DNA from 3 places in the Exiguobacterium sp. SH4S7 genome. Region 1 is predicted to be linked to each of the others. Evidence: predicted binding sites of a transcription regulator. Region 1 holds the regulator's gene; each other region holds the start of a gene.
The links. The regulator LexA, encoded in region 1, represses DNA repair genes until DNA is damaged. The targets are predictions, from matches to a motif close to CGAACATATGTTCG.
Positions count from the first base shown of each region.

Region 2: the regulator LexA is predicted to act here: its motif matches at 4,463-4,476, upstream of parE (DNA topoisomerase IV subunit B).
Region 3: the regulator LexA is predicted to act here: its motif matches at 3,948-3,961, upstream of uvrB (excinuclease ABC subunit UvrB).

Region 1 is NZ_SJUT01000001.1:721,478-727,858, forward strand. Features, by position in the region: gene EVJ29_RS03620 (methionine gamma-lyase family protein) at 1-202, shown strand, start outside; gene EVJ29_RS03625 (MerR family transcriptional regulator) at 296-700, shown strand; gene glnA (type I glutamate--ammonia ligase) at 746-2,086, shown strand; gene EVJ29_RS03635 (metal-binding protein) at 2,190-2,630, opposite strand; gene lexA (transcriptional repressor LexA) at 2,630-3,250, opposite strand; gene EVJ29_RS03645 (hypothetical protein) at 3,451-3,687, shown strand; gene EVJ29_RS03650 (YneB family resolvase-like protein) at 3,761-4,405, shown strand; gene EVJ29_RS03655 (DUF896 domain-containing protein) at 4,466-4,699, shown strand; gene tkt (transketolase) at 4,899-6,381, shown strand, end outside.
Region 2 is NZ_SJUT01000004.1:179,972-186,352, forward strand. Features, by position in the region: gene parC (DNA topoisomerase IV subunit A) at 70-2,475, opposite strand; gene parE (DNA topoisomerase IV subunit B) at 2,478-4,445, opposite strand; gene EVJ29_RS09955 (CoA-binding protein) at 4,578-4,982, opposite strand; gene EVJ29_RS09960 (GGDEF domain-containing protein) at 5,335-6,381, shown strand, end outside.
Region 3 is NZ_SJUT01000001.1:264,886-271,266, forward strand. Features, by position in the region: gene EVJ29_RS01320 (PDZ domain-containing protein) at 1-621, shown strand, start outside; gene glpK (glycerol kinase GlpK) at 659-2,176, opposite strand; gene EVJ29_RS01330 (MIP/aquaporin family protein) at 2,207-2,914, opposite strand; gene EVJ29_RS01335 (sulfite exporter TauE/SafE family protein) at 3,014-3,871, opposite strand; gene uvrB (excinuclease ABC subunit UvrB) at 4,015-5,991, shown strand; gene uvrA (excinuclease ABC subunit UvrA) at 5,992-6,381, shown strand, end outside.

The DNA of each region.
Region 1 (6,381 bases):
CATCATGGCAGCCGGGACGTTCATCCAAGGTTCGTCGATCGAACTATCAGCGGACGGACCGCTCCGGGCACCGTACACGGCATACGTCCAAGGCGGCTTGACCTATGCGCACGTTAAAGTCGCGTTAATGCTCGCCTTGAGCCAATTGCGGACGAAAGGGCTCGTCACATTTGACCGTGAAAATTCAACTCAAACGTTGTAACCGAAATGTCATGTTAACTTTCTTAACATCTATTGACAGGAAAGTTGTCATGTATTATTCTCACATTGTGAGACAGAAAAGGAGGGGTAAGGGATGGCCGATCAATTTCGTCGCTCCAACCCGTTGTTTCCGATTGGGATCGTCCAAGATCTGACGCAACTGACAGGCAGGCAGATTCGATATTACGAAGAACAGGGTCTGGTTTCGCCTAGTCGGACGGAATCGAAACGACGACTTTATTCCTTTAATGATGTCGAACGTTTACTCGCAATCAAAGATTTCATTGACCAAGGCTTCAACTTGGCGGCGATTCGCCATATGCTCGACAACGACGGTGCCAAAGAGACAGAACAATCTGCTTCTACGGCCCCGCCAAGCGAACCGCCAAAGATTTCCGAGAAAGAGTTACATCAATTATTGAAAACGCAGCTTCAAGAAGCTGGTCGTTTCAATAAAACGTCGCTCATCCAAGGAGAGTTGTCACGTTTTTATCGATGACGCCAGTACACAAACCATTACACAATGTGAGAGGGGACTTTTACCATGGCCAGAAAAACGTTCACAAAAGAAGACATCAAACGGATCGCACAAGAAGAGGACGTACGCTTTATTCGTCTTCAATTCACGGATATCCTCGGTACGATTAAAAACGTCGAGGTGCCAATCAGCCAATTGGACAAAGCACTTGATAACAAGATGATGTTCGATGGCTCTTCAATCGAAGGGTTCGTACGCATCGAGGAATCAGACATGTACCTCTATCCAGACCTTAACACGTGGGTTGTCTTCCCATGGACAGACGGCAGCGGTAAAGTCGCTCGCTTAATTTGTGATATTTATAATCCGGACGGCACACCGTTCAGCGGTGACCCGCGCGGCATTTTGAAACGCAACCTCGAGCACATGCAAAAGCTCGGCTTCACAGCGTTCAACGTCGGACCAGAGCCAGAATTCTTCCTCTTCAAGAAAGACTTGAACGGACAGCCGACACTCGAATTGAACGACCAAGGCGGTTACTTCGACTTGGCACCGGTCGATTCAGGCGAGAACTGCCGTAAAGAAATCGTTATCGAGCTCGAAAACATGGGCTTCGAGATCGAAGCGTCACACCACGAAGTCGCACCAGGACAGCATGAAATCGACTTCAAATACGCGGATGCGGTAACGACTGCCGACAACATCCAAACGTTCAAACTCGTCGTCAAGACGATCGCGGCGAAGTATGGCCTTCACGCGACGTTCATGCCGAAACCACTCTTCGGTGTCAACGGTTCAGGGATGCATGCGAACATGTCACTCTTTAAAGGCGACACGAACGTGTTCTACGACCCGAACGGTGACATGGAGCTCTCGGATACGGCACGCGCCTTCACAGCTGGTATCCTTGAGCACGCACGTGCGTTCACGGCGATCTGTAACCCAACGGTCAACTCGTACAAGCGTCTCGTGCCTGGATACGAAGCACCATGCTACGTCGCATGGAGCGCTCGTAACCGTTCACCGCTCGTTCGTGTACCGGCTGCCCGCGGCCTCTCGACACGTATCGAAGTACGTTCGGTCGACCCGGCGGCGAACCCGTACCTCGCGCTCTCGGCCCTCTTGGCTTCTGGTCTTGACGGCATCGAGAAAGATTTGAAAGCACCGAAACCGATCGACAGCAACATCTACGTGATGGACAAGCCAGAGCGTGTTGCGAACGGGATCGACGATCTTCCGGCGACACTCTTCGACGCGCTCGAAGTACTCCGCGCCGACAAAATCGTCATGGATTCGCTCGGTGACCACATCGGCGAACACTTCCTCGAGTTGAAAGAGATCGAGTGGGACATGTTCCGCACGCAAGTAACAGAGTGGGAACGCGATCAGTACATGACGCTCTACTAAGTCGAATGAACTTGAAAAAACGCTCGATCCAGTTTCTTGGATCGGGCGTTTTTTTAGTCAAAACAAGCGACCACTCGAAATTGAGTGGTCGCTTGTTTTGGGATTAGAACGCACGCTTGAAAAACGTGGACGCGTAGTCGAGCGCCGTATGGAGTGTCGTCGCGAACACGAGACCGAGGAAGAACGGGATGCCGTTCAAGTCGAGCCACGTCTTCACAACCGCTTCATACGGAGTGAACGTAAGGATGAGCGCGAGCGGGAAGCCAAGGTAGATGACACGAATGAGATCGCTCAACACCGGCAAGTGCGACAGCGGAGACCGGTGCGGCATCAGCTTCACGTAAGGGAGCCAAAAGCCACGCAGCGGTCCCCACCGATAGTATGCATCCGATTTTAAATCGAGGTCCGGGGAGAGCCAGAACGTCCCGATAAGCGCACCGAGGAAAAGGGTAGTCGGGATATCGACATCAATAAAAGGCGTGGCAATCGCTAAAGCACCGATTGCCACGAGGTTCGTACGCGTATGTGTCTTGCCGCTAGCCATTAATGGATCGTCCGGTATACACCGATGACCTTCCCTAAAATGGATACGTTATCGAAATACATCGCCTCAAGTTCATCGTTCTCCGGCTGGAGTCGGACTTTCGACGCCTCTTTGTAGATCCGTTTGACGGTCGCCTCACCCTCGTCCGTCATCGCGACGACAATCTCTCCATTGTCTGCCGTGTTCTGTTGTCTCACGAGTACACGGTCTCCGTCGAGGATTCCGGCGTTGATCATCGAATCGCCAGAGACGGAGAGCATATACACGTTATCCGAACCGACGATATGGGCCGGGAGCGGGAAGTGTTCTTCCACGTTCTCGATCGCCGTGATCGGTGTTCCGGCCGTAACTTTCCCGATGACCGGGACGTACATGACCGTCTCACGCTCCTCGATTGACGGGGCGTCCTCGCTCAACACTTCGAGCGCACGCGGTTTTGTCTTATCGCGCCGAATCAATCCACGTTTTTCAAGACGGTCCAAGTGACCGTGCACGGTCGAGCTCGATGCGAGACCGACGGCTTCACCAATTTCTCGGACTGACGGCGGATAACCTTTCGTCCGAACTTCAGCTTTTATAAAATCAAGAATCTGTTGCTGTCTTGCTGACATTTTTTTCAATGGATTTCACCTCGTTTATGTCGAATAACCTGCGAACGCATCCTATTCTTTATGGATTTATTTTAACACAAGAACATATGAGCGTACAAACATTCGTTCGTTTTTTCTTGACCGAACAGAAGTTCTTGTTTTATGATGAGAACAGATAAACGAACAGACGTTCCTAAGAACGCATATTCTCATATTTGGAGGCGGTTCAAATGAAAGATACAATCAACGGATTCATATTGGTCGGAATGGTAGTGCTCGGGATGTTCGCCTTTTACTTAGTCGGCGAGTTTCGCCAAGGCGAAGTTGTCGAGCCGACAGTGATGACGGTCGAAAGAAGTATCGAACAAGAAGTTGCGTTCAACGAAGCGGAAACGCTCGAAGCCCAGCTGTTAGCGGAACGTGCGGAAAAAGAAGAACGGAAAACGACGTGGTTCGCCGCTGAATGATCGATTTGGATTGCGAACACCCGCTCATCCTGTGTATCGTAAAAGGATGACTGGAAAGAAAGGGAGTGACGAGATGCGAGTCGTCATTTATTGTCGCGTATCGACGAACAAGTCAACTCAGGAAACCTCGCTCACGAGGCAAGAAGCGGAATTGTTACAGATGGCCAAACGTCTCGATGCGGAAGTGATCGATGTGATCACCGAACAAGAGAGCGGTTTCGAGGTCAATCGGACGGGTCTGCTCGATCTGTTAGAGCATGTGTCGGCGTCAAAGCTCGATGCCGTGCTCGTGAGCGATGACAGTCGCCTCGGCCGAGGGAATGCAAAAATCGCCATCTTGCATACGCTCATGAAGCATAACGTCCGGCTGTTGACGATGCAGTCGTCCGACGAATACGTCGTCTCTGACGCCGAGAAGATGGTGCTTGAGATTGTCAGCGTCGTCGAGGAGTATCAACGGAAGATTCATAACGCCAAGATATCGCGCGGTATGCGCCGGGCGGTCGCGAACGGCTTCAACCCGCAACGCAACATTCAGCACCATGACCAAGGTGGGAGGAGCCGGATCGAAGTGCCGATCGAGGAGATCGTCCAACTTCGGGAGCGGGGGCTCACCTTCGCTGAGATCGCGGCCACGCTCCGCGGATTCGGCTACGAAGTCTCGAAAGCGACTGTGAACCGTCGCTATTTGGAACATGTGGCAGTGCCAGAAACTTGATTCCTGCGCCCTGATTTTGTACAGTAGAACTACAAATTCAGTAGAGAGGGGGCGAACCTCATGTTAGCACCCGAACAATTGGAGCGGATTAACTTCCTCGCCAACAAGGCAAAGACAGACGGCTTGTCACAACAAGAGATGGACGAGCAACAAGCGTTGCGTCAACAATATTTAAAAGCGTTCCGTCAATCGTTCAAATCCCAGATGATGGGCATGAAAGTCGTCGATCCGGAAGGCAACGACGTGACACCAGAAAAACTAAAAGACGAACAGAACCGACACCGTTCTGAATGAACTCGAATGCACATCCTATTTCGTATAGGATGTGCATGTTTGTTATACACGAAGCTCGATAAGGTTCGACCATTCCCTCGAAAACAGACGTATGGAAGTAAACGATTCCAATCAATGTGACATACTATTTAATTAGTTGTGACACACGATTGAGTGTGCTAAAATATGACGGGTAGAAACTTTCTTAACAACAGAGAGGATGAAATTAGTGGAAACAACTACTAAAGAATTATTAGCGATTAACTCGATTCGGACGCTCTCGATTGATGCTGTCCAACAAGCGAACTCAGGTCACCCAGGTATGCCGATGGGTGCGGCCCCGATGGCGTTCACGCTTTGGACAGACAAAATGCGTCACAACCCGAAAAACCCGAACTGGTTCAACCGCGATCGGTTCGTCCTTTCAGCGGGACACGGTTCGATGCTGTTGTACTCGCTGCTTCACTTGTCTGGTTACGACCTTTCACTCGACGACCTCAAGTCGTTCCGTCAAAAAGACTCGAAGACGCCAGGACACCCTGAGTATCGTCACACGGCTGGTGTAGACGCGACGACGGGACCACTCGGTCAAGGGATTGCGATGGCTGTAGGTATGGCAATGGCTGAGAAGCATTTGGAAGCAACATACAACCGCGACGAGTTCAACGTGGTTGACCACTATACGTTCGGAATTTGTGGAGACGGTGACTTGATGGAAGGTGTGTCGGCTGAGGCTGCCTCACTCGCCGGTCACTTGAAACTCGGTAAACTCGTCGTCTTGTATGATTCAAACGACATCTCGCTTGACGGGGATCTCCATAAGTCGTTCTCGGAAAGCGTAGAAGATCGATTCAACGCTTACGGATGGCAAGTCATTCGCGTCGAGGATGGAACGGACATCGATACGATCGCCAAAGCGATCGACGAGGCGAAAGCTGAGACGTCTAAACCGACGATGATTGAAGTGAAGACGGTCATTGGTTTCGGTTCACCGAATAAATCAGGTAAATCGGCATCACACGGCGCTCCACTTGGAGAAGCAGAAATCGAGCTCACGAAACAGTTCTATAAATGGGAAGGCGAGAACTTCTACGTCCCGAACGAAGTGTACGACTTGTTCAACGATAAAGTCGTTGAGCCTGGCGCTAAAGCTGAGTCGGATTGGAACGAGCTCGTCGCAGCCTACAAATCGGCTCATCCTGAACTCGGTGCTCAGTTCGAACGTGCGATGAACAACGAACTTCCTGAAGGTTGGGATAGCGAGTTGCCAACGTTTGAAGTCGGTTCGAAAAAAGCGACGCGCCAAACGAGCGGAGAAGTCTTGAACGCGATTGCGAAAGCGGTACCGACATTGTTCGGTGGATCGGCTGACCTCGCCGGCTCGAACAACACGATGATTAAAGGAGCGGCTGACTTCGACGAAGATCCGGCTGGCCGTAACATCTGGTTCGGTGTCCGTGAATTCGCAATGGCGGCAGCTGTCAACGGGATGGCACTTCACGGTGGCGTACTTCCTTACGGCGCAACGTTCTTCGTCTTCTCGGATTACCTCCGTCCAGCGGTCCGTCTCGCTGCACTCATGGGAATTCCGTCGACATTCGTTTTGACGCATGACTCGATCGCAGTCGGTGAAGACGGTCCGACGCACGAACCGGTCGAGCACTTGATGAGCTTCCGGGCGATGCCGAACTTGTCAGTTCTCC
Region 2 (6,381 bases), on a different contig from region 1:
AAGACGAATAGAGACAAAAAAAGCCTGCACACATGACATATACTGTCGCGTGTGCAGGCTTTTGCTGAATCAATCGAGATAGACGTCCTCGATGTCACCGAACGTCTCCTCGTCGAAGACGAATGAGCCGTTGGCGTAGCGGTCGAGCAGTGTCAGTTGTTTCGCGTTGACCGTCTTCGCGGTCTCTTTGCCGACGATGTGGATCGTTTCATCCCCATGCACCGGAAGCACGCGGCGGATCTGGTGCGGTTTTGATTTGACCTCACGGATGAGCATCGTGCCACGCAAGTTGCGGTTCGTGCAGTCGAATTGGTCTTCGAGCTTCATCTTCTTGACCGCTCCGCGTTGCGTCACGAGGACGAACAGCGGCGGTGTGAAGAAGGCGAACGCGTCGGCGACGACGTCACCGTCTTTCAAGTTCATCGCTTTGACACCGGCGGCACGCTGTCCGACGACCGGGACGTCGTCTTCTTTGAACCAAAGCCCGTATCCACGCTCAGAGACGAGGAAGAGTTGGCCTGGACCGTCACTGATGCCGGCGAAGACGACCTCGTCGTCCCCTTTCAGTTTCAGCGCCATGAGCGCCTTCGACTTGCGCTGGGCGTCATAGTCACGGAGCGGCGTCCGTTTGACCATGCCGTCTTTCGTGACGAACAGGCAGTGCGCGTCCGTCTCGAACGTCGAGACGACGTCGGCCGAGACGACTTGCTCGCCTTCGATCGGCACGAGGTTGGCCACGTGTTGGCCCGCGTCTTTCCATTTCGTCTCCGGGATCTGGTGGACCGGGATGAGCAGGTAGCTGCCTTTGTTCGTCCAGACGAGCAAGTGATCGGTCGTCATCGCCTGGGTGAGGAGGACGGACCGGTCTTTTTGTTTCATCTCCGGCATATCCTCGCTCGAGGCGCCGTATGAGCGCATCGACGAACGTTTCACGTAGCCGTCACGGCTGACGAACACCATCGTCTCTTCGACGGCGATCATGACCTCGGTCTTCAGTTTCAATTCTTCGACTTCGGCCTCGATGACCGAACGCCGCTCATCACCGAACTCGTCGCGGAGCGCCGTCAACTCTTTTGAGATGAGTTTCCGCTTCGTCGCGTCGACGTTCAAGATGTTGGCGAGGCGCGCGATCTCTTTTTGCAACACTTTCGCTTCTTTTTGGAGCTCGACGATGTCTGTGTTCGTCAAACGATACAATTGAAGCATGACGACCGCTTCGGCTTGACGGTCCGTGAACGAGAAGCGATCCATGAGCTTCTGCTTCGCCTCGGACTTGTCCTTGGCCGAACGGATCAGTTCGAGCGTCTCGTCAAGCACTGAGATGGCTTGTTCGAGCGCGTCGACGATCTCGGCGCGTTTCTTCGCCTGTTCGAGCTCGAACGTCGTCCGGCGGGTGACGACTTCCTCGACATGTTTCAAATAGGCATCGATGATCGGTAACAGACCGAGCTGTTTCGGTGTCCGCTGCACGATCGCGACCATGTTGTAGTTATAGGCGAGCTGCAGGTCGGTATGCTTCAAGAAGAAGTGGAGCACACCTTCCGCGTCCGCTTCTTTCTTCAATTCGATGACGACGCGGACCCCGGTCCGGTCGGTCTCGTCACGGACTTCGGCGACGCCTTCGACTTTCTTGTCGAGGCGGAGCTCTTCCATCTTCTTGACGAGGTTGGCTTTGTTCACCTCATACGGGAGCTCGGTGATCGTGATCTGTTCACGGCCGCCCTTGAGCGGCTCGATGACCGATTTGGCGCGGATGATGATCTTGCCTTTACCGGTCTCGAACGCTTTCAAGATGCCGTCTTTGCCCATGACCGTGCCACCGGACGGGAAGTCGGGACCTTGCATGTAACGGAAGGCGTCATTCGGTGTCTCGACTTCGCCGGCGAGTCGGGCGATGGCGAGATTGAGCACTTCGGTCAAGTTGTGCGGTGGGATCTCGGTCGCATACCCCGCCGAGATCCCGGTCGTCCCGTTCATGAGCAGGTTCGGTAGGAGTGACGGCAAGACGAGCGGTTCCTCGGTCGAATCGTCAAAGTTCGGCGTGTAGTCGACCGTGTTCTTGGCGATCGACGTCAGCATGACACCGGCGATCTTCGACAGCCGTGCCTCGGTATACCGCATCGCGGCAGCCGAGTCGCCGTCCATCGAGCCGTTGTTCCCGTGCATGTCGATGAGCGGGTAGCGGAGCTTCCAGTCTTGCGACAGGCGCACCATCGCCTCATAGACAGAAGAGTCACCGTGCGGGTGGTAGTTCCCGATGACGTTCCCGACCGTCTTGGCCGATTTCCGGTACGCCTTGTCGTTCGTGTTGCCTTCATGGTGCATCGCATACAAGATCCGGCGCTGTACGGGCTTGAGCCCGTCGCGCGCGTCCGGGAGCGCCCGGTCTTGAATGATATATTTCGAGTAACGCCCGAAACGGTCTCCGACGACCTGTTCGAGCGACAAGTTTAAAATGTGTTGAATCGTCGACATCGTTACATCACTTCCTCAATCGCTTTAGTCACATGTTCATTGGCGATGATCGAATCATCTTCTTGGAGGCCGAAGGCGACGTTCTCCTCGATCCATTCGCGGCGGTGGGCAACGTTGTCCCCCATTAGCACCGAGACGCGCTTGTCGGCGACGGCAGCGTCATCGATTGTCACGCGGATGAGTGTCCGTGTGTCCGGGTTCATCGTCGTCTCCCACAGTTGATCGGCGTTCATCTCACCGAGACCTTTGTAGCGCTGGATGATATAGCCTTTTTTGTACACTTTGACGAGTTTCTCGAGCGCTTCCTCGTCCCAGGCGTATTCGAACTGCTCCGACTTGCCTTTCCCTTTCGAGATGCGATAGAGCGGCGGCAAGGCGACGAACACTTTGCCCGCCTCGACGAGCGGTCGCATGTAACGGAAGAAGAACGTCAACAAGAGCACTTGGATGTGGGCCCCGTCTGTATCGGCATCGGTCATGATGATGACTTTGTCGAAGTTGCAGTCACTGAGATCGAAATCGTGTCCGACCCCGGCGCCGATCGCGTGGATGATCGTGTTGATCTCCTCATTTTTCATGATGTCATTGAGTTTCGACTTCTCCGAGTTGATGACCTTCCCGCGGAGCGGCAAGATCGCCTGGATCGTCCGGTCACGGCCTTGCTTGGCCGAACCGCCGGCCGAGTCCCCCTCGACGAGGAACAGCTCGTTCTTGGCGGCGTTTTTTGATGTCGCCGGCGTCAGTTTCCCGTTCAGAATGCTCGAACGTTTCTTTTTCTTGCCGTTACGCGCCTCTTCACGCGCTTTCCGGGCCGCTTCACGGGCCTGGGCCGCGCGGATCGCTTTCTTGATGAGCATCGTCGCCATCTGCGGGTTTTCCTCGAGGAAGATCGTCAGCTGCTTGGCCATGACGGCGTCTGCGCTGGCACGGGCTTCAGGCGAGCCGAGTTTCGACTTCGTCTGTCCCTCGAACTGGAGGAACTCCTCCGGGATCCGGACCGAGACGATGAGCGTCAAGCCTTCACGGACGTCGCCGCCGTCGAGGTTCTTGTCTTTTTCTTTCAACAAGCCGTTTTTGCGGGCGTACTCGTTCATGATTCGGGTCATCGCCGTCTTGGCGCCGACTTCATGCGTCCCGCCGTCCCGGGTGCGGACGTTGTTGACGAACGACAACACGTTCTCCGAGTAGGCGTCCGTGAACTGGAAGGCGAGTTCGAGCTCGATGTCGTTCTCGGTCCCTTCGAAGTAGACGGTCGGGTGGAGCGTCGCCTTGTCGTCATTCAAATAGTGGACGAACTCGGCGATCCCGTTCTCGTAATGGAACGTCTCTTGCTTGTCCGAGCGTTCGTCGGTCAACGTGATCGTCAACCCTTTCAATAGGAAAGCCGACTCCCGGAGCCGTTCGGCGAGCGTGTCGTAGTTATACGTCGTCGTCGAGAAGATGGTCGTGTCCGGCTTGAAGTAGACGCTCGTCCCGGTCTGGCGGGCTTTCCCCGTCTCGAGGAGCGTCGTCTGTGGCACACCGCCGTCAGCGAACGTCTGCTCGAACACCTTGCCGTCGCGATAGATCGTGACGAGCAGCTTGCTCGAGAGCGCGTTGACGACCGAGGCGCCGACCCCGTGCAGTCCGCCAGACGTCTTGTAGCCGCCTTGGCCGAACTTTCCGCCGGCATGGAGGACCGTGAAGATGACCTCCGGCGTCGGTTTTCCCGAGGCGTGCATCCCGGTCGGCATACCACGCCCGTGGTCACGGACCGTGATGGCATCGTCTTTATGGATCGTCACATCGATCTGGTCACCGAAACCGCCGAGCGCCTCGTCGATCGCGTTGTCGACGATCTCGTAGACGAGATGGTGCAGCCCGCGATGGTCGGTCGAGCCGATATACATCCCTGGTCGTTTCCGAACGGCAGCGAGCCCTTCGAGCACTTGGATGGCGTCTTCATTATAATTAAATAGTTTTGTTGACATGTCAGTCACCTCATCTTCGAACACATGTTCGTTTTTCATACCTAATTGTATAGCTGTTTCGGGTTTCTGGCAAGCCTTCCTCTCCGCGCCGTCGACGCGTGAAAAAAAGTAGACCTGCCGCAGGGGCAGGTCTCAGCCGAGGAGTCGAGCGTGCTCGACGTAAATACACCGGTTCTCGATGTAGTCAAGTCCGGCAGCATGAACGATTCGTTCGGCGTCCTTGCTCGACAGACCGAGCTGGTTAAAGACGAGTCCGACATCCCCATGACGGACCGCGTCCTCGGCAACGCCGGCCAAATATTCGTTCCGGCGAAACACGTCGACGATATCGATTCGTCCCGGGATGCTCTCGACCGTCGGATACACCTTGCGGCCGTTCCACGTCTCAAGCGTCGGATTGACAGGGATGACCGTATACCCGTGCAGGAGCAAATACTCCGCAATCTGGTTGGCGGTCTTGTTCGGGTTCGATGACACACCGACGACAGCGATCGTCTTCGCTTCAGCGAGATGTTGTTTCAAACGTTGGTCGTCCATCCTGAAATCCCCCTTTTGTTTACGTTCTCAGTGTAACGTTACCTCGTTCCCCGTTTCAAGCTTTATTTTCGCCTAACGGATGAACGGCTGTCGAAACAAAAGTTTATATCCCTCATAGTGGTTTACATAATAATGTATTGTCACCCTGTTGATTCGCTCTTAAATCGGAAGATGCCACCACGTCTGTTTTAACGAATCAAACGACGCTTCTATAAACCTTGCGTGAAATATCTATTTCACGCAATTATAACGTCATGAAATCAACGTTTACAGAGAGTGGATTGACTCGATTCTCGAACAGGCGTAGGCAAATCCTTACAGTTTCGGTATACTGGAACGAGGAGGTGTTCACGTGGGGACTGCCTATGAGGAACGTCGCGGTACACTGTATAATTACCGCATCACTTTTTACGGGAACGCGCTCGCATGGCTCATCCATGTCGTGTTCTTGGTCACGTTTTGGCGTCTCGACGTCACGGTGCTCGCCTGGTCGAACGTGTTCAGCGTTCTTTATTACACGCTCTCATTTTATTTCGTACATAAACGGTACTACCGGACGTTCTTTATCGGACTGTTCGTCGAAGTCGTCTATAACGCCATCATCTCGACGATCGTCCTCGGGTGGGGCGCGAACGTCCATTACTTCATCATCATGGTGGCGTACGGTGTGTTCTTCATGCCGAACGTCAGCCGCTTGGTCCGCGTCATGTCGACCGGGCTCGCGATGGCGATCTACGGGTTCCTCTACTGGAACGTCACGGTCGGGACACAGCCGCTCGCCCCCATGATCGAGCAAGTGATCGGGCTGACTTGTCTGCTGTCGACGATCGCACTCATCGCCGGGCTGACGTTCGTGTTCGAGAACTCGGTCGTCGAGGTGACGACCGAGTTAGAACGGTCGAACGAACGCTTGAACGTCCTCGCTTCACGGGACGGATTGACCGGGCTGTATAACCGGATGACCGGCTATCAACGAATCGAGCAAGCCATCGCAGAAGCGGTCGCAGACGGCCGCCCATATGCCGTCGCACTCGCCGATATCGACCACTTCAAAGCGTTCAACGAGCGCCACGGCCATGATTGTGGCGACCTCGTCCTCAAACAAGTCGCCGCCGCCCTCGAGCGGACCGACGGGATCTGTGTCCGTTGGGGTGGAGAAGAGTTCTTGCTGTTCATGAGCAATCAGACAGCAGATGAGGTCGCAGAGACGCTCGACTGTCTCCGGGAACGGATCAAGACGACCGAGACGATCTATGACGGGCGTCGCCTCAGTGTCACGATGACGTTCGGCGTCTCGTGCCGTGACGGATTAGAGGCCGTCGACACACTTGTCAAAGAAGCAGACGACCGCCTCAGGGCCGGGAAACAGGCCGGCAAGGACCGGATCGTCACATCGATC
Region 3 (6,381 bases), 460 kb from region 1:
GGCGGACACGTCGTCAAGCGGATTTGGTTCTTTCCGCTCGTCGTCTTTTTACCGCCGTCGTTCGGGCTCGACTTCTCGGTGCCGGTCATCTTACCGATCCCGATCGGGGTCAGCCTGCTATCGACCGGGGCACTGCCGGGAACGCTACTCGGCCGGTTGAGCCTGTATCGCGGTTTGCTCGCGGTGGTCGCGCTCGGCCTGTTCGCCGGGTCATACGTCCTAGACGTCCCGTACGTCGCTTATGTGTTGATCGGTCTGTTCGTCTTGTACGAGCTTGCCTTGCAGCTCATCAAACGGGAGAACCGCGGCACAACACCGGTCTTCTTGAACGGGAACCGCGGGGCGGTCATCATCGATACGCTTCCAGATTCGCCGGGGGAGACGATGCAGCTCATACCAGGTGAGTCGATCTACAAAGTGAACGGTACGGTCATCACCGGAGGGAGCAGCTTTTATGAGGCGCTTCAACTCCATAAGCCGTACATCAAGCTCGAAGTGCTCAACTTGAACGGGGATATCCGGTTCGTGCAACGGGCGATGTATGAGGCCGACCCGCACGAGCTCGGGATCTTGTTCGTCGGGGAACCGATGAGCCCACGTTTACGCTTACGAAAATTATAAAAAGGAGCATCCGTCGCGGATGCTCCTTTTCGTATGCTTACACTTCAAGTTTTGATGGTTTGAAGCCCATCGTCGCTTCAACGGCGTGTTGCCAGCCTTTGTAGAGCGCTTCACGGTGCTCCTCGTCCATGTTCGGTTCGAACTGATGGTCGAGTTTCCATTGCTGCTTGATCTCGTTCTGGTCTTTCCAGAAACCGACGGCGAGTCCGGCGAGATAGGCGGCGCCGAGCGCCGTCGTCTCACTCACTTCCGGACGTTCGACCGGTACGTTCAAGATGTCCGCTTGGAACTGCATGAGGAAGTCGTTGTTAACCGCACCACCGTCGACGCGGAGTGTCTTCAATGCGATGCCGGAATCCTGTTCCATTGCCGTCAAGACGTCGCGTGTCTGATAGGCGAGTGACTCGAGCGTCGCCCGGACGAAGTGTTCTTTTTCCGTACCGCGGGTGATCCCGAAGATGGCGCCGCGGACGTCCGAGTCCCAATACGGGGCACCGAGTCCGACGAAGGCCGGGACGACGTAGACCCCGTCGGTCGTGTCGACACGGTTCGCATACTGTTCCGTATCTTTCGCCGACTTGAGCATACGCAGTCCGTCACGGAGCCACTGGATGGCTGATCCGGCGACAAAGATCGATCCTTCGAGCGCGTACTCGACTTTGCCGTTGTAGCCCCAGGCGATCGTCGTGAGCAATCCGTGGTCCGACTTGACGGCTTCTTCTCCCGTGTTCATGAGCATGAAACAACCCGTTCCGTATGTGTTCTTCCCTTCACCTGACTCGAAGCAAGCTTGGCCGAACAAGGCGGCCTGTTGGTCACCTGCCGCGCCGGCGATCGGGACTTCGAACCCGAAGAAGTGGTAAGGAATCGTGTTGGCGTATACTTCACTCGACGCCTTGACTTCAGGCAACATCGACTTCGGTACGGTGAGGATGTCGAGCAACTCGTCGTCCCACTTCTGCTCATAAATGTTGTACATGAGCGTCCGGGACGCGTTCGAGTAGTCGGTGACGTGTGCGTGACCGCCCGAGAGTTTCCAGATGAGCCACGTGTCGATTGTTCCGAACAAGAGGTCTCCCGCTTCTGCTTTCTCACGGGCGCCTTCGACGTTGTCGAGGATCCATTTCACTTTCGTTCCCGAGAAGTAAGCGTCGATCAATAATCCGGTCTTATCGCGGAACATTTCAGCGTGACCGGCCGCATTCAACTCGTCACAAATACCGGCAGTCTGACGCGATTGCCAGACGATGGCGTTGTAGACAGGTCTGCCGGTCGACTTCTCCCAGACGACCGCTGTCTCCCGTTGGTTCGTGATGCCGATGGCCGCGATCTCTTTCGGGTCGATGTCGGCCGAACCGAACGCCTCGGCCATGACGGCGAGGACGGAACCCCAGATCTCGTTGGCGTTATGCTCGACCCAGCCTGGTTTCGGGAAGTACTGCTTGAACTCGCGCTGAGCGGTCGTGACGATCTTACCGTCGTGGTCGAAGATGATGACCCGTGAACTGGTCGTACCTTGGTCGATTGCTAAAATATACCGTTTTTCTTTGTCCATATGAATGTGCCTCCTTAGAAGTTAGGGTGGTTATGGGACGAGGATACCATAGAGCAACGCGGCGATGACAGCGCCAATGATCGGTCCGACGACCGGAATCCATGAATAGCCCCAGTCTGACGTCCCTTTGCCTTTAATTGGGAGTATCGCGTGCGCGATCCGCGGTCCAAGGTCACGGGCCGGGTTGATCGCATAACCGGTCGTTCCACCGAGTGAGAGACCGATCGAGACGATCAAGAAACCTACGATGAGCGGGTTTAATCCATCTGCGAACGTGTTGGCCCCGAACGATAGTAATGCGAAGACGAGGACGAACGTTCCGATGATCTCCGAGATCAAGTTGAACGGAGTGTTCCGAATACCAGGAGCGGTCGAGAACGTCGCGAGCTTGGCACCCGGGTCGTCGGTCGCGTCATAGTGCGGTTTGTAGTGTACGTACACGAGTACGGCCCCGATGAACGCCCCGATGAACTGGGCAAGGATGTACAGTGGCACATCTTCCCATGGGAATGCCCCGCTCGTGGCGAGTCCGATCGTGACGGCCGGGTTGATGTGCGCGCCTCCGTAAATACCTGCGGCGTATACCCCGACCATAACGGCGAGCCCCCAACCGAACGTGATGACGATCCAGCCGCCGTTCTCGGCTTTCGAGTGGCGGAGGACGACGCCGGCGACGACACCGTTACCGAGCAAGATGAGTAGCATTGTACCGATAATTTCGCTGACAAATGCTGACATGTGATACTCCCTTCCTTCCATATTGGATTTGGCTTACCACTTTTCTATATCCCCCGTTTGAAAGCGCTTTAAAACCAAGATATTGAAAAAAACCACTTTTTAATGAGGAAAGTGGTTCGGACTGGTAAAATGTTTGGAAAAATCAAGGGTGATCCCGACGAGAAAGATGAAGAGAACCCCTAAGCTCACGAAAGACAATGGTGTCCACCATGCCGCCCCGAGGTCGAGCACAATCGAGGCGATGACAGTCAAGTAGAGCCAAGCGAGCCGTCTTGAAATCTCATGGTCCCGATAACGATTCGTGAGCGATGCACCGAGCGGGGCACCGACAAAGGCGCCCGTCACCAAGGCGAGCGGGGCAACATAATCGAGCGACAACGAAGGCAAGTAACCGATTAGTCCGCCGAGCGAGATGAACAGGACGGCGGCAAGGCTCGTCCCGACGGCGCGGTGCGTCGAAAACCCGAGCCAACTCACGAGCAACGGGACGATGATGAAACCGCCGCCGATGCCGAGGAGTGCCGACAAGAGTCCGGCGATCGCGCCGATGAAGAAACTTGCGGCGAATCCAGATTTTTTGCGTTTCGACGGCTTCGATGTTTTCTTTAGAAGCGTAACGGCAAAATAAGAGAGGATAAGCAAATAGAAAACATTCAGCAACCAGTCATACGTCCCGGAGATCGACAGCACGAGCCGGCTCGACAGCTGCGCAGTGACGGCGCCGGCCAGACCGACCGTGAGGCCGGTCGACCAAGCCACGTTGCCGAGCGACGAGTGCTTCTTCGCCCCGGCCAGGCTCGTCCCGACGACGAACAAAAGTGACGTCGCGACCGCCTCGGCCGCCGAATATCCGTTGAACAAGAGCACCGGGACGATGATGACACCGCCCCCGATACCGAAGAAACCGGACAAGGCGCCGACGACCGCGCCGAGCGGGATAAAGAGAAGTGACCACATGACGACCCACCCATTTCTGTTTAGATTCCTCCTCACTATAGCGAATCGGAGAGCGGTTTGGGAAGCGTCTCAGAAGCGAATATTTGTTCGTGTATGTGCTATAATCAAGTCAATATGCAAGGGATAGAAAGCGAGGAATATATATGGACAAGATCAAGCTTCCGTTCGAATTACATTCGGAATATAGTCCGGCCGGCGACCAGCCGGAGGCGATCCGCCAGCTCATCGAAGGCGTCAACCGTGGCGACCGTTATCAGACGCTGCTCGGTGCGACCGGCACCGGGAAGACGTTCACCGTGTCGAACGTCATCCAGGAAGTGAAGAAACCGACGCTCGTCTTAGCCCACAACAAGACGCTCGCCGGCCAGCTCTATTCCGAGTTCAAAGAGTTTTTCCCGAACAACGCCGTCGAATATTTCGTCAGTTACTATGACTACTATCAACCAGAGGCGTACGTGCCGTCGACCGACACGTTCATCGAGAAAGACGCCTCGATCAACGACGAGATCGACAAGCTCCGTCACTCGGCGACGTCGTCCTTGTTCGAGCGGGACGACGTCATCATCGTCGCATCCGTGTCATGTATATACGGCCTCGGTAACCCGGAAGAATATAACAGTCTCGTCTTGAGTCTCCGCGTCGGGAAAGAGATGGGGCGCGACCAGATGCTCCGCAAACTGATCGACATCCAATATGAACGAAACGACATCGATTTCCAGCGCGGGCGCTTCCGTGTCCGCGGCGACGTCGTCGAGATCTTCCCAGCGTCACGCGACGAGCAGTGCTTGCGCGTCGAATTCTTTGGTGACGAGATCGACCGCATCCGCGAGATGAACCCGCTCACCGGCGAGATCATCGCCGACCGTGAACACGTCTCGATCTTCCCGGCATCCCACTTCGTCACCCGCGACGAGAAGCTGCAAAAGGCGATCATCAACATCGAGGCCGAGCTCGAGCAACAGCTCGAGAAGTTCCGCGAAGAAGGCAAACTGCTCGAAGCGCAACGTCTCGAGCAGCGGACGAACTACGACCTCGAGATGATGCGCGAGATGGGCTACTGTTCAGGCATCGAGAACTACTCGCGTCATTTGAACTTGACGGAAGAAGGGGCGACGCCGTACACGCTCATCGACTACTTCCCGAAAGACTTCTTGCTCATCGCCGACGAGTCACACGTGACGCTACCGCAAGTCCGCGGGATGTTCAACGGCGACCAGGCGCGCAAACAAATGCTCGTCGACCACGGTTTCCGTCTACCATCGGCCAAGGACAACCGTCCACTCAAGTTCGAGGAGTTCGAGAAGAAGTTGAATCAGGCGATCTTCATCTCGGCGACACCGGGCCCGTACGAGCTCGAGCATACACCAAACATGATCGAGCAGATCATCCGGCCGACGGGTCTACTCGACCCGACGATCGAGATCCACCCGATCAAAGGACAGATCGACTACTTGATGGACCAGATCCGCGACCGCATCAAACAGGACGAACGCGTCCTCGTGACGACGCTCACGAAGAAGATGGCCGAAGACTTGTCGGACTATCTCCGTGAAGCGGGCATCAAGGTCAACTATATGCACTCCGAGATCAAGACGCTCGAACGGATCGAGATCATCCGTGACCTGCGGCTCGGCAAATACGACGTTCTCGTCGGGATCAACTTGCTGCGGGAAGGGCTCGATATCCCGGAAGTGAGTCTCGTCACGATCCTCGACGCCGACAAGGAAGGGTTCCTTCGTTCTGACCGGTCACTTATCCAGACGATCGGACGGGCGGCCCGTAACTCGAACGGCCACGTCATCCTGTTCGCGGACAAGATGACCGATTCGATGACGCGGGCGATCGGGGAGACCGACCGCCGTCGGACGATCCAACAAGAATACAATGAAGAGCACGGCGTCACGCCGCAGACGATCCGCAAAGAAGTGCGCGGCGTCATCCGCGCGACCGTCGCTGCCGAAGAAGAAGTGCTCGAGTCGCTCAGCTCGATGAATCAAGACGAGCGCGAGGCGGCAATCGGCAAACTAGAAGAAGAAATGAAACAAGCGGCCCGCGATCTTCAGTTCGAGCGGGCGGCCGAATTGCGTGACTTAATCTTGGAGTTGAAGGTAGGGAATTAAATGGCTGAAAAGAAAAATGCGATCGTCATCAAAGGGGCGCGCGTCAACAACTTGAAAAACATTGATATCGATATCCCCCGTGACCAGCTCGTCGTCTTGACGGGTCTGTCGGGATCAGGGAAGTCATCGCTCGCATTCGATACGATCTACGCCGAAGGGCAACGCCGTTACGTCGAGAGCCTGTCGGCATACGCCCGTCAGTTCCTTGGACAGATGGACAAGCCGGACGTCGATACGATCGAAGGGTTGAGCCCGGCCATCTCGATCGACCAGAAGACGACGAGCCGGAACCCGCGCTCGACCGTCGGGACGGTGACGGAGATCTATGACTACTTACGACTCTTGTTCGCCCGCATCGGGAAACCCGTCTGCCCACGCCACGGCATCGAG